4 regions of the Actinoplanes oblitus genome follow, and region 3 is predicted to be linked to each of the others. Evidence: riboswitches for the same ligand, from Rfam matches in the RefSeq annotation. Region 3 holds a riboswitch; each other region holds the start of a gene.
What was found. A riboswitch is a leader RNA that binds a small molecule or an ion and turns the genes downstream of it on or off. The one in region 3 is predicted to bind cobalamin.

Region 1 (3,201 bases), 1.6 Mb from region 3:
CCCTGTCGCGCAGCGCCGCGAGCAGCGCGACAGTCGACGCCGGGGTGTCCAGCCCGACCGCGTTGCCGATCCGCGAGTGCTTGGTCGGATAGGCCGACAGCATCAGCGCGATCTTCCGCTCGGCCGGCGGGACGTGCCGGAGCCGGGCGTGCGCCACGGCGATCCCGGCCACCCGCGCCGCGCGCTCCGGGTCGGCGACGTAGACCGACAGCCCGTCCGGGTCGATCTCCTTGAACGAGAACGGCACCGTGATGATCCGGCCGTCGAACTCCGGGATCGCCACCTGGGTCGCGGCGTCGAGCGGGGTGAGGCCGTCGTCGCTGGCCTCCCAGGCGGTCCGCGAGCTGGTCAGGCAGAGACCCTGGAGGATCGGCACGTCCAGGTCGGCCAGCACGCCGACGTCCCAGGCCTCGTCGTCGCCGCCGGCGCTCGCGGTGGCGGGGCGGGTGCCGCCGGCCGCCAGGACGGTGACCACCAGGGCGTCCGCTGTGCGCAGCTCGGCGAGGAGCTCGGGCGGTGCGGTGCGCAGCGAGGCCGTGAAGATCGGGAGGGGGCGGCCGCCCTTGGCCTCGATGGCCTGGCAGAGCGCCTCGACGAAGGCGGTGTTGCCGGCCATGTGGTGGGCGCGGTAGTAGAGCACCGCGACCGTCGGAGCGGGCGCGGTCGTCTCGGCCGGGGTCCGCCGCAGGAGGCCCCACTGCGGGCTCTCGGTCGGCGGCGCGAAGCCGTTGCCGGTGAGCAGCACGGTGTCGGAGAGGAAGTCGTGCAGCGCGACGAGGTTGTCCGCACCGCCCTGCGCGAGGTAGGTGTGCGCGTCGGCGGCGATACCGGCCGGGATGGTGGAGAGCTTCATCAGGTCGGCGTCCGGCAGCATCTCGCCGCCCAGGACGACCACGGGGATGTCGCCGCCGAGCAGCGCGTCCAGCCCCTCCTCCCACGCGCGGCGGCCGCCGAGGATGCGGACCACCACCAGCTCCACCCCGTCGAGCAGGGCGGGCAGGTCGGCGACACCGGTGCGGGCCGGGTTGGCCAGCCGCCAGGCCGAGCCGCTGGCCCGGGCGCTGAGCAGGTCCGTGTCAGACGTCGACAGCAGCAGAAACACGCGTGCGCTCCCCCTCGGGGTCCGCGCCCCGGGTAGTAAGAGATCAACGGCGACCGGAGTTCCTGGCTCCCGGGCAGTGGCGCCCGGTGACAGTGGCGGGACCGCGCCGGACTCGCACCGGCTTCCTCCGCGGCGTCGCCGCTCGATTCACTTGTTCCGGTACACGCTATCGGACGGCCGGGGGCGGCTGGTCCGCGACGCCACTGAGGGTGCGGCCTGCCCGGTTTGTTCCCGCCGCGCCGCCCTCGCGCTCACCGCCCTGCCCCGCTCGCTCCGTCCCTGCCGCGCCTCCGCCGCGTCACGCTCACCGCGCCCATCTCGCCGTCATGCCGCGCCGGCTGCCCTTCGCTGCGCTGCTCGGCCGGAGTGGAGTGTGACGCCGCTGACGAAGTTGTGATGCTGCCGACCCGAGATGGCGTTGTTGTCGGCGGCCGCCCGTAGTATCCGGGCCGTGACAGCCCACCGACAGTCCGACACCGACGCCTGCCCCGGCGCGCTGCGGTTGCATGCCGCTGCCGACGGGCTGCTGGCGCGCGTCCGGCTGCCCGGTGGCCTGCTGACCGGCGCCCAGCTCGGCCTGCTCGGCGAGCTCGCGGAGGAGTTCGGCGACGGCCGCCTGGAGTTGACCTCCCGGGCAAATCTGCAGCTCAGAGCGCTGAAAGAGGGCGACGCCGCGCGGTTGGCCGATCGCTTGCGCGATGCGGGGCTGCTGCCGTCACCGACCCACGATTCGGTACGCAACATCGCCGCCCCACCACTCGCCGACGCCCGCGTGCGGGAGTTGGTGGCGGAGCTGGACGCCGCGATCCGCGCCGATCCGGAGCTGGCCCGGCTGCCCGGCAAGTTCCTGTTCGCGATCGGTGAGGTGCCGCTCGCGGCCGATGTCGCGGCGATCCCCGGTCCGGCGGGCGCGTTCGCGCTCCGGTTCGGCGGGCGCGACACCGGGCTGCGGGTGGATGCCGGCGCGGTGGTGCGGGCGCTGGTCGTGAGCGCGCACGCGTTCCTCGCCGAGCGGGAGGAGCAGCGGAGTGGCAAGGGTGCCGCGTGGCGGTTGCGGGAGCTGGCCGACGGGCCGGGGCGGGTCTCGGCGCGGGTCGTGGAAACGCTCGGTTTGGCGCCGGTGGCGGCGAGCCGGCCGGTCACCCTCAGCGGACCGCCGGGGGCGGCGGCCGGGGACGTGAACGCGGCGGTGCTGGTCGGCGTGGTGACCGATGGCGATCAGTGCGCGGCGGGGGCTTTGGTGCCCTTGGGGCGGCTCGAGGGCACCCAGACGAGAGTCTTGGCGGAGGCCAAGCGGCTGGTCGTCACGCCGTGGCGCGGTGTCCTGGTGCCCGGTCTCACCGCTGCCGAGGCGGCGTCCTGGACCGAGCGGCTGGCCGCGGCGGGGCTGGTGGTGACCGCGACGTCCCGGTGGACCGGGGTGACGGCCTGCGCGGGGCGGCCCGGGTGTGCGAAATCGCTGGCCGACGTGCGGTCCGACGCCGAGGCGGCGAGCCGGTTCGTGGCCGGGCTGCCGGTGCACTGGGTGGGCTGCGAGCGAGCGTGCGGGAGCCCGGCGGGCGCGCACGTGCGGGTCGAGGCGACCGGCGCCGGTTACGCGGTGACCCGCAGGTCCGCTGACGGCCTGCTGACCGAGAGCGCCCAGGCGGTCGATTCGCCGCTCCGGCAAGCCGAGGCGGCCCGCTCCGGACCGGAGACGGGACTCCCGGTGAACCGGCTGCCGGAGGCGGCGACCGACGGCACGGGACAGACGGTGACATTCCCGGTGGATCCGCTGGGGGACGTGGTGGCGGGGGCGAGGAGAGGCTGATGGATTACGAACGGGACGGCGCGGAGATCTATCGGCGGTCGTTCGCCACGATCCGGGCCGAGGCGGACCTGGGCGGCCTACCGGCCGACGTCGCGCGGGTGGTGGTTCGGATGATCCACGCGTGCGGGATGGTGGACCTGGTGCGGGATGTCCGGTTCAGCCCAGGTGTGGCGATCGCCGCGCGGAAGGCGCTGCTGGACGGGGCGCCGATCCTCTGTGACGCCGAGATGGTGGCTTCCGGGGTGACCCGCTCGCGGCTGCCCGCCGGGAACGACGTGGTCTGCATGTT
Region 2 (3,201 bases), 3.6 Mb from region 3:
AGGAGCCCCGGCACCGGGTCGATCACGTCCTGCGGCTGCGTGAGCTGCAGGACGAGACGGGTGGCTTCGCCGTCTTCATCCCGCTGCGCTACCAGCACGACTTCCACGACTCGGCGGACGGCAAGGTCCGTAACCGGATCCAGGAGCGCACCACGATGGCCGCGCCGGCCGAGTCGCTCAAGACGTTCGCCGTCTCCCGGCTGCTCTTCGACAACGTGCCGCACGTGAAGTGCTTCTGGGTCATGCACGGCCTGTCCGTCGCCCAGCTCTCGCTGAACTTCGGCGCCGACGACCTGGACGGCTCGGTGGTGGAATACAAGATCACCCACGACGCCGACTCGTACGGCACGCCCAGCACCATGCACCGCGACGACCTGCTACACCTGATCTGGGATGCCGGATTCCAGCCGGTCGAGCGCAACACGCGGTACGAGGTCGTCCGGGAGTATGACAAGCCGGCCAGCCTCGCCGAGCGGCGCAGCGAGCCGCAGAAGGTCTGGGCCTAGGGTTTCCGGATGACTCAGCAGCGGAGCTCTCGCGGCCTGCGGCGCGACCCGGGCCCGGTGGAGACGGTCGGCGACCTGCTTGGCGCGGCGTTCGCCGGCCTGGTCGTCGGCATCGCCGTGGTGCTCGTCCTGGAGGGCGTGCTGGCGCTGACCCGGGTCGCGGACTTCGGCCGGACCAACGGCTGGCTGATCCTGATCCTGCCGACCTGGCTCTTCGTCGAGCAGTTCCGGGCCGCCGGCTTCGGCGCCGACCGGGTGCTGGCGGCCGCACTCGGCATCGGCTTCGGCGCGGCGGCCGGCATGACCGTCGCCGGCGTGGTCGCGCCGTACACTCCACCCCTGGTGAGCGGCGGCGCCGGCGCCGTGACCGCTACGGTCGTGTACTGCTTCGTCTGGTTCTACGGCCTCCGCTGGCTCCGCCAGCGGTCCGGCTGAGGGAGAGAGATCATGAGTCCCGCCGTCAAGTACACGTTGGGCCGCCTCGGCCTGTTCGTGGTGGTGTTCGCCGCGCTCTTCCCGCTGCCGCTGAACATCCTGGTGAAAGCGATGATCGCGTTCGTCGCCTCGGCCGGCTTCGCGTTCTTCCTGCTGCGCAAGTGGCGCGACCAGATGGCCGAGCAGCTCGGCTCGGCCGCCCAGCGCCGCGCCGCGGAGAAGGCTCGGCTGCGCTCCGCCCTGGCCGGTGACGACGTCGCTGCCGCGGCCGGGGACCGGGTCGCTGCCGCCGACGCGCAATCCGACACCGCGCCCGGCGAGAACAAGACCGAAGCCGACAAGTAAGAACCGCGGGCCGGCCCGGAGCACGAGCGAGGGCCGAAAGGGCCGCGAGAGCAAGACCGAAGCCGACAAGTACGAACCGAGGGTCGGCCCGGAGCAGGGGCGAGGGCCGAAAGGGCCGCGAGAAGAAGGCCGAGGCCGGAAAGAACCCGCCCGGAACCCGGAAACGCCGGCAAAACCGACGTGTCCGACGGAACAGACCCCGAGGTCGAGCAACCATCGCCCGCGCTCTGGGATAGCGTTTCAGAGACCGCGCCGCAGCGAAGCCGGTGGGAAACCGGAGCTGTCCCGCAACTGTGATCCCTCCATGTGAGGTCTAGCCAGGTCGCCTGGGAGCGGTCGCGAACCCACGCTCCCGGGGAGGGGCGTCTCGCAGGCGGCGGCCGTCCAGGCCCTGTCGGCGATGCACCACACCCGACCGACAGGAGGACCTCGATGAAGCGCGCGCTTCTCGCCGCCGCCACGGCGGCCACTCTGCTGCTCACCGGATGCGGCAGTGACGACAAGGCCGGCACGCCCGCCGAGCCGCAGGCCGGCCCGGCCGCCAGTTTCCCGGTCACGGTCGGCACGCTGACCCTGGACAAACGCCCCGAGAAGATCGTCTCGCTGAGTCCTACCGCCACCGAGATGCTGTTCGCGATCGGCGCCGGTCCGCAGGTCACCGCCGTCGACGACCAGTCCGACTACCCGGCGAGTGCCCCGAAGACCGACCTGTCCGGCTTCAAGCCGAACGCCGAGGCGATCGCCGCCAAGGACCCGGACCTGGTGGTGCTCTCCGGCGACGCCGACCAGATCGTCGCCCAGCTCGGCAAACTCAAGATCCCGGTGTTCCTGTCGCCGGCCGCGCAGACCCTTGACGACACCTACCGGGAGATCGCCGAGTTCGGCACGCTGACCGGGCACGGTACCGAGGCCACCAAGCTCAACGAGCAGATGAAGGCCGAGATCGATCAGCTGGTCAAGGCGGTGCCGGCACACGCCAAGCCGCTCAGCTACTACTACGAGCTGGGCCCGGAGCTGTACTCGGCCACTTCGAAGACCTTCATCGGCGGGGTGTTCGACCTGTTCGGGATGAAGAACGTCGCCGACCCCGCGGACGCCGACGGGAGCAAGGGCGGTTACCCGCAGCTCTCCGCGGAGGCACTGGTCAAGGCGAACCCGGACACCGTCTTCCTGGCCGACACGCAGTGCTGCAAGCAGACCGTCGGCACGGTCAAGGCGCGTACCGGCTGGTCCTCGATCACGGCGGTGCGCAAGGCGCAGATCTACCCGCTGGACGACGACATCGCCTCGCGCTGGGGTCCGCGTACCGTGAATCTCGTGAAGGCCGTGGCCGACGCGGTCCGCACGATTCCCGCCTCATGAGGCCGGCCGGGCTTCGCCCGGCCTGGCTGGCGGCCGGTGTGCTGGCCGTGCTGGTCGCGGTCACCGCCGGTCTGGCCTTCGGCTCGGTCGCGCTGCCGCCCGGCGCGGTAGCGGCCGAGCTGCTCAACCTGATTCCCGGGGTGGATCTGCACAGCGGCCTGACCGAGCGCGAGGTCGCGATCCTCACCGAGCTCCGGCTGCCCCGGGTGGTGCTCGGACTGCTGGTCGGCGCGATGCTGGCCCTGGCCGGGGCGGCCTATCAGGGTGCGTTCCGCAACCCGCTGGCCGATCCGCACCTGCTCGGCGTCGCGGCCGGGGCCGGGCTCGGGGTGACCGCGGTGATCGTGCTGCGCCCGGCCGCCGACGCGACGGCCGGGCTGCCGATCGGCGTACCGGTGGCGGCCTTTCTCGGCGCCCTGGTCGCGGTCGCGCTGACCTGGCTTCTCGGCGCCGCCGGTGGCCGTGATCGATCACCCGGCGCGTTGATCCTGGCCGGGGTCGCGGTCTCCGCGTTCCTCTCCGCGATACAGACCTATCTGCTGCAACGCCATGT
Region 3 (3,201 bases):
CTGCCACCGCCGGGACCGCCGCCCGGGCCGCGGTCGTCCGGACCGCCGGGGTCACCGTCCGGACCGCCGTCCGGGTCGTCGTCCGGCCGCGGGTCGTCGGGGGTCTCGCCCGCGGCCTCCTCCCGGGCCTGCCGGTCGGCTTCGGCCAGGGCCTGGTCGAGTTTCTCCTCGTCGGTGCCGGGCGGGTCGAGCGGATCGGTCCGGCGGCGGTGCGGCAGGGCCAGGCGGGCCGCGTCGCGGACATCCTCGGCGGTGACCCGGTCGCGGCCGTGCCAGGCGGCCAGGGCGACGGCGCAGCGGGCCACCACGATGTCCGCGCGCATGCCGTCGACCCCGTAGGCCAGGCAGACCCGGGCGATACGGTCCAGTTCGGCGTCGGGCAGCACGACGGCCGGCAGGATGGCGCGGGCGGCGGCGATCCGGGCGGCGTACTCCCGCTCGTCGGCGGCGAAGCGGGCGGCGAACCCGGCCGGGTCCAGCTCGTACGCCAGGCGGCGGCGGACCACCTCGGCGCGCTGGGTGGCGTCGCGTGGGGCGGCGACCGTGACCACCAGGCCGAACCGGTCGACCAGCTGGGGGCGGGGTTCGCCCTCCTCCGGGTTCATCGTGCCGACCAGCAGGAAGCGCGCGGCGTGCTTGACCGAGACGCCGTCGCGCTCGACGTGGGCGCGGCCCATCGCGGCGGCGTCCAGGAGCAGGTCGACCAGGTGGTCCGGCAGGAGGTTGACCTCGTCGACGTAGAGCACACCGCGGTGGGCGGCGGCGAGCAGCCCCGGTTCGTACGCCTTGACGCCGTCGGCCAGGGCGCGCTGGATGTCGAGGGTACCGACGACCCGGTCCTCGGTGGCGCCGACCGGTAGCTCGACGAGGCTGGCCGGGCGGTGCGCGGCGGGGGTGTCGGCGGTGTGCGGGCCGTCCGGGCAGTCCGGGTCGGGCGCGGCCGGGTCGCAGGCGAAGCGGCAGCCACGGACCACCGTGACCGGTGGGAGCAGGGCGGCGAGGGCCCGGACGACGGTGCTCTTGGCGGTGCCCTTCTCGCCGCGGACCAGGACGCCGCCGACGGCCGGGGAGACCGAGGTCAGCAGCAGGGCGAGGCGTAGGTCGTCGAGGCCGACCACGGCGGAGAACGGGTACGGAGTCGTCACAGGGTGTTCCCTCCCGGCGGGTGTCCACGCCCGCGCGTCGGCTGTCACGAGCGGCCGGAGTCTCCTGACTCCCGGATCGCCGTTTCCCGCTCACCTTCCGGCCCGGCGGGCCGTGGCGTGCTGATCGCGTCAGCGGGTCGCTCCCCGGTCACAGTGGCGGGACCGTCCCGGATTCGCACCGGGTTCCTCCGCAACCGCTCGAGGTCCCATCTTTCCGACCGCGGGCCGGGCCCGTCAAACGACGACCAGCGAGATCACACCGGCCGCCCCGGGCCGTCAGACCGAGACCAGGCAGAGCACGTGCCCGTCGGGGTCGGTGAGCACCGCCTGCCGCTCGCCCCACGGCTGGTCCTCCGGCGCGTCGATCACGGTGGCCCCGGCCTTCTCCGCCGCGGCGGTCACCGCGTCGACGTCGTCCACCCGGAAGCTGATCGCCACCCCGGCCAGCCCCGAGGTCGGCGGCCGCCGGTGCAGCATCAGCTCGGTGGTCGTGCCGGGAACGGTGAGCGTCACGAGGTCCCCGAACGCCGACTTCTCGGCGAGACCGAACACCTCCTGATAGAGAGCCCGGCTCCGGGCCAGGTCCGCTACCGACACGATAAGGCGCTGAAGTCCGATTACGGTCATGATCGCGACCCTAGACTACTGATTCCGCCCGGCGAAGACGGCGGCGTAGTGGTCGCGCAGTCTCTCCCAGCCGTGGTTCATCGCGTCCCGGCCACGGATCGCGGTGACCTCCTCGCCCGCCAGCAACCTGCCCAGCACGTCCGCGCAGAGGTGCCAGCCGGCCGCGACCATCGCGTCCATGTCCCGATCGGCCAGCGTGTGCCGCAACGTCAGCCGGGTACCGCCCTCGGCCGGCTCCAGCTCCCAGCGCAGCAGGTCCTCGCCCCAGGTGTACTCCAGCAGGTGCGGCGGCTCGACCCGGCGCACCTGCGCGGGCAGCGCGGTGCGCTCGTCGCCGTCGGCCATGGTCAGGGTGGCGGGGCCGGTCTCGGTCAGCGGGCGCGAGGCGGTGAAGGGCGCCCAGCGGTCGAGCCGGTCCGGGTCGACCAGCGCGGGCCACACCTGCTCGGGCGGCTGGCGCAGCTCGCGGATGAAGATCAGGGTCCAGCGGTCGCCGTCGGCGACCACGCTGGCCTCGGTGAGCGGTCCGGTCACGGTTCCCCCTCCGATGTTGTCGACGCGAGATGTCTGTCCAGGGCGTCCAGGTGGCTTTCCCACAATTTCCGGTACGGCCGCAGCCACCCGTCCAGCGCCCGGAACGGCGCCGCCTCGAGGCGGTAGATCCGCTGCTGGGCCTGCGCGCGCACGGAGACCACGCCGGCCTCGCGCAGCACCCGCAGGTGTTTGGAGACCGCCGGCTGGCTCATGCCGAGCGCGCCGACCAGGTCGCTCACGCTCGCCTCGCGGGTCAGCAGCGCGTCGACGATGCGCCGGCGGGCCGGTTCGGCGAGCACCTCCAGGACGTCCACACCCCCAACATGCCGCTCCGGAAATATAACTGTCAAGGCATGTTCAGTGCCGAAAAACGCCCCACCGGAGAACCGGTGGGGCGCCGTTCGACAGTCCGGGTCGGGCTCCGCCTCCGAGTCCGCGCCGGACCCTCTCAGCGCTGCGACATCGGCACGAAGTCGCGCACCGGCGAGCCGGTGTAGATCTGCCGCGGGCGACCGATCTTGTTGGCCGGGTCGTGCATCATCTCCTGCCACTGGGCGATCCAGCCCGGCAGGCGACCGATCGCGAACAGCACCGTGAACATCTTCGTCGGGAAACCCATGGCCTTGTAGATCAGGCCGGTGTAGAAGTCGACGTTCGGGTACAGCTTGCGGGAGACGAAGTAGTCGTCGCGCAGTGCGATCTCCTCGAGCTGGAACGCGATGTCCAGCAGCGGGTCCGGCGTCTCCAGGGTCGAGAGCATCTCCTGGGCGGCCTTCTTGACGATGGCGGCGCGCGGGTCGTAATTCTTGTAGACCCGGTGGCCGAAGCCCATCAGCTTGACGCCCTTTTCCTTGTTCTTCACCCGGGTGACGAACGAGTTGACGTCGCCGCCGTC
Region 4 (3,201 bases), 3.8 Mb from region 3:
GCACGGTCTCCCGCAGCCGCTCCCAGTCCACCCCGCCGGCGGTGGTGTGCGCGCCCAGGTTGATCGAGCCGAGGTTGCAGACGGCCGTCTCGTCGTCGCTGTTCACCTCGAGGATCTCGGTGCACAGGTTGGACAGGTGAATGGTGTTGCCCGGCGCGCCGGTCTGGTTGGACAGCGCGTTCGACCGATCCTTGAACGTCATCCAGCCATTGCCGGTCTGCGCCAGCGTCCGCATCATCCGCCCGTAGAGGTCCCGAGCCTTGACCGTTTTAACTGCTTTCCCAGACGCTTTTCGGTACGCGTCGGCGAACGCCTCCCCGAACAGATCCGGCAATTCCGGAGCGTCCGACGGATCGATCAGGTGCCAGTCCTCGTCGGCTTCGACCCGGCGCATGAACTCGTCCGGGATCCAGTTGGCCAGATTCAGATTATGCGTACGCCGGGACTCCTCTCCCGTGTTGTCCCGCAGCTCCAGGAACTCCTCGATGTCCGGGTGCCACGGCTCCAGGTAGACGCAGGCCGCGCCCTTGCGCCGGCCACCCTGGTTGACGGCGGCGACCCCGGCGTCCAACGTCTTCAGGAACGGGACGATGCCGTTGGACCTGCCGTTGGTGCCCCGGATCAGGGCGCCCCGGCCGCGGACCCGGGACCAGGCGATGCCGATGCCGCCGGAGAACTTCGACAGCTTGGCGACCTGGTGGTACCGCTCGTAGATCGAGTCCAGCTCGTCCTTCGGCGAGTCGACCAGGAAGCAGCTCGACATCTGGGTGTGCCGGGTGCCCGAGTTGAACAGCGTGGGCGAGCTGGGCAGGTAGGCGAGGCTCGACATCAGGCGGTAGAAGCCGATCGCCTCGTCCGGGTTGGCCGACAGGCCACAGGCGACGCGGAGCAGCCAGTACTGCGGGGTCTCGATCGGGATGCGCTTGGTCGGGTGGCGCAGGAGGTAGCGGTCGGCGACGGTGCGCAGGCCGAAGTACTCGAAGCGGAGATCCGCGCTCAGGTCGATCGCCGCGTCCAGCTCGGCACCGAACTTCGTGACGAAGGCGAGGGTGTCGTCGCCGATCAGGCCCTGTTCGTGCCCGAGCGCGATGGACTCGCCGAAGCTGGTGACGCCCTGCTCGCGGACCTCCTGCGACACCAGGTCGATGAGCAGGCGGGCGGCCAGCTTGGAATACTGCGGCTCCTCGCCGATCAGCTCGGCCGCCGTCTGGATGGAGAGCTTGTCCAGCTCCTCCGTGGTGGCGCCGTCGTAGAGACCGCTGATCGTCTTGGTGGCCACCCGCAGCGGGTCGACCTCGTCCAGCCCGGCGGTCCACCGCTCCACCGCCGCGACGATCCGGTTCAGGTCCACCGGCACCAGCTCGCCGTCGCGCTTGCGTACCCGCATCACCTGGCGGCGCTGGTCCGGGACTGTCGTCTTTTCCGGCGTGAGCGTCATGGCCCTCTTCCCTCGCGAGTCAACACGGCCGGAGCACGCGCGGGAAGACACCAGCCTCCGGGCATGCGGGCATGCGCGGAGCACGAGGCGTCGGCCGTCCCACGCGGCCTTCGACCGCCGCACACGGTCGCGTGCGGCGCGCTGGCAGGTCTTCGGACTCGCGGGCGCATCGCTCATGCCTACTGGCCGTCGCTTCCCAGGCCTCCCCGGCCCAGTGCTTCATGACGGCGGTCGTTCCCACTCACCGCTGCGGGGCAGTCCCGGTCTCACACCGGATTCCCTCTTGCCTCGGCCGCTCCGGGGAGCGGCCGAACCAGCTGCGATCGCAGACTATATATGGGTACGCCACACGCAGCGCAACGCCACATGGTGTGTCGCGCGCCCCTCACGGACGTTGCCGACGGCGGAACAGCCTCCGCATCCCCTCCCAAACGAGGGCGACAACGAAGAGGACGGGAATCAGGCCGGCGCCGAAGATCACCACGCCGATGAAGGTGACCCACCCACGATCGGGTACCTCGGCACGGGAATACCCGACACGGCCCCGGCTGCCCGGGTTCTCGCCGATCGTGAAGGTGTCACCGGGTTTCTCGTCAGTGAAGAAACCCGGCTTGTCGATCTTCACGGAGGACCTTCCACTCCATCCGATCGACACGGTGCAGACGTTGTAATAGCCGAATCCACTCAGACTGACGGGCCCGCGACGCTCGCAGCGCTCGACCGTGGCCACCCCGGTCCGATCAGCGTCGGCGAAGTCGGCACCGGTGAAGCGGGAGACGGTCATCGCGGTGGCTATCAGCAGGAATGAGACGGCCAAGAGACCAAGAGCCAACAGGACAGTGCGCAACCACGCGAGAGGCCCATACTCGACCGCCTCCGCCGCCTTCCGCGCAGCACGCGACCGGGCACGGTTGGCCTCGGCTTCCGCCAGGATCTCCGCCATGCGGCGCTTGCGGTAGGCCGCGCGGTTCTCATCAGTCATCACGCACCCCTTTGCACCTCATTGCGGAATTTCAATGTGCGGTTGCGCCGATCCGCCTTTGCGAATCGCATCTCCGGTGGCACTACCGTTCTGGAGGCTGTTGCCCTTGATTCCTTCTCGCAGGGCATCCACGGCGACCTTTGCTTTCGTACCGTAGACGGCTTCGTCGGCCTGGTCGAACGCCCGGTATGCCGCCTTGAACGCGGCCCGAGCGCCCTCACTGTCCGCGAGATAACCGTCCGCCTCGGCCAGCTTGGCCGAGTTCAGGAACACCGACCCGAAGACGGCATCGTCCATGAGGGTTCTGACCCGGGAACAGACCGCCGCCACCATCGGAAGTTTGCCGCCGAGCTCGGCGATGGCCTCGGTGAGTCGCTGCAGAACCCGGGTGATCCGTCCGGTGTATTTGGCGACCAGCAGCGCAACTTCGGCCAGAACCTTGGGAATCGTCACGACCAGCAGTGCCTGCACCGCCTTCGAGATCGCCGCGCCGACGACCTCCGCGATCAGGTCACGTACGGTGTTGCGCACCACACCCACGATCGACCCGGCGATCAGCGTGGCCTCCGACATGGCGCCGGCCACCTCGCCGAGCGCGAGCACGGCATCAGCCATTCCCGCTGCTTTCGCGCGGTACGTGGTGATTGCCTCCGCTTCCCAGGACGCCGTGTTGGAAGCGACCTGGCCTGCGAAGAACTCCACCGTCTTGTAGGTACGGATTCGCATCTCGCGCCAGGTCGTCGCGTGACCCTCGATCTCTTTCGGGTCGCCGGCCAACCAG

Region 1: another riboswitch for cobalamin. It lies ahead of cobN (cobaltochelatase subunit CobN); the one in region 3 lies ahead of Actob_RS29225 (VWA domain-containing protein).
Region 2: another riboswitch for cobalamin. It lies ahead of Actob_RS01060 (ABC transporter substrate-binding protein); the one in region 3 lies ahead of Actob_RS29225 (VWA domain-containing protein).
Region 4: another riboswitch for cobalamin. It lies ahead of Actob_RS02310 (ribonucleoside-diphosphate reductase subunit alpha); the one in region 3 lies ahead of Actob_RS29225 (VWA domain-containing protein).

The regions. Positions count from the first base shown of each region.
Region 1 covers NZ_CP126980.1:8,118,826-8,122,026, forward strand. The annotation lists gene cobN (cobaltochelatase subunit CobN) at 1-1,102, opposite strand, end outside; cobalamin riboswitch at 1,138-1,257, opposite strand; gene Actob_RS36070 (precorrin-3B synthase) at 1,554-2,912, shown strand; gene Actob_RS36075 (precorrin-8X methylmutase) at 2,912-3,201, shown strand, end outside.
Region 2 covers NZ_CP126980.1:224,619-227,819, forward strand. The annotation lists gene mqnE (aminofutalosine synthase MqnE) at 1-506, shown strand, start outside; gene Actob_RS01050 (hypothetical protein) at 516-941, shown strand; gene Actob_RS01055 (DUF4229 domain-containing protein) at 954-1,286, shown strand; cobalamin riboswitch at 1,497-1,631, shown strand; gene Actob_RS01060 (ABC transporter substrate-binding protein) at 1,719-2,648, shown strand; gene Actob_RS01065 (FecCD family ABC transporter permease) at 2,645-3,201, shown strand, end outside.
Region 3 covers NZ_CP126980.1:6,474,469-6,477,669, forward strand. The annotation lists gene Actob_RS29225 (VWA domain-containing protein) at 1-1,193, opposite strand, end outside; cobalamin riboswitch at 1,181-1,359, opposite strand; gene Actob_RS29230 (VOC family protein) at 1,422-1,772, opposite strand; gene Actob_RS29235 (SRPBCC family protein) at 1,788-2,306, opposite strand; gene Actob_RS29240 (ArsR/SmtB family transcription factor) at 2,303-2,620, opposite strand; gene Actob_RS29245 (citrate synthase) at 2,755-3,201, opposite strand, start outside.
Region 4 covers NZ_CP126980.1:506,453-509,653, reverse strand. The annotation lists gene Actob_RS02310 (ribonucleoside-diphosphate reductase subunit alpha) at 1-1,438, opposite strand, end outside; cobalamin riboswitch at 1,565-1,771, opposite strand; gene Actob_RS02305 (DUF6346 domain-containing protein) at 1,824-2,420, opposite strand; gene Actob_RS02300 (hypothetical protein) at 2,439-3,201, opposite strand, start outside.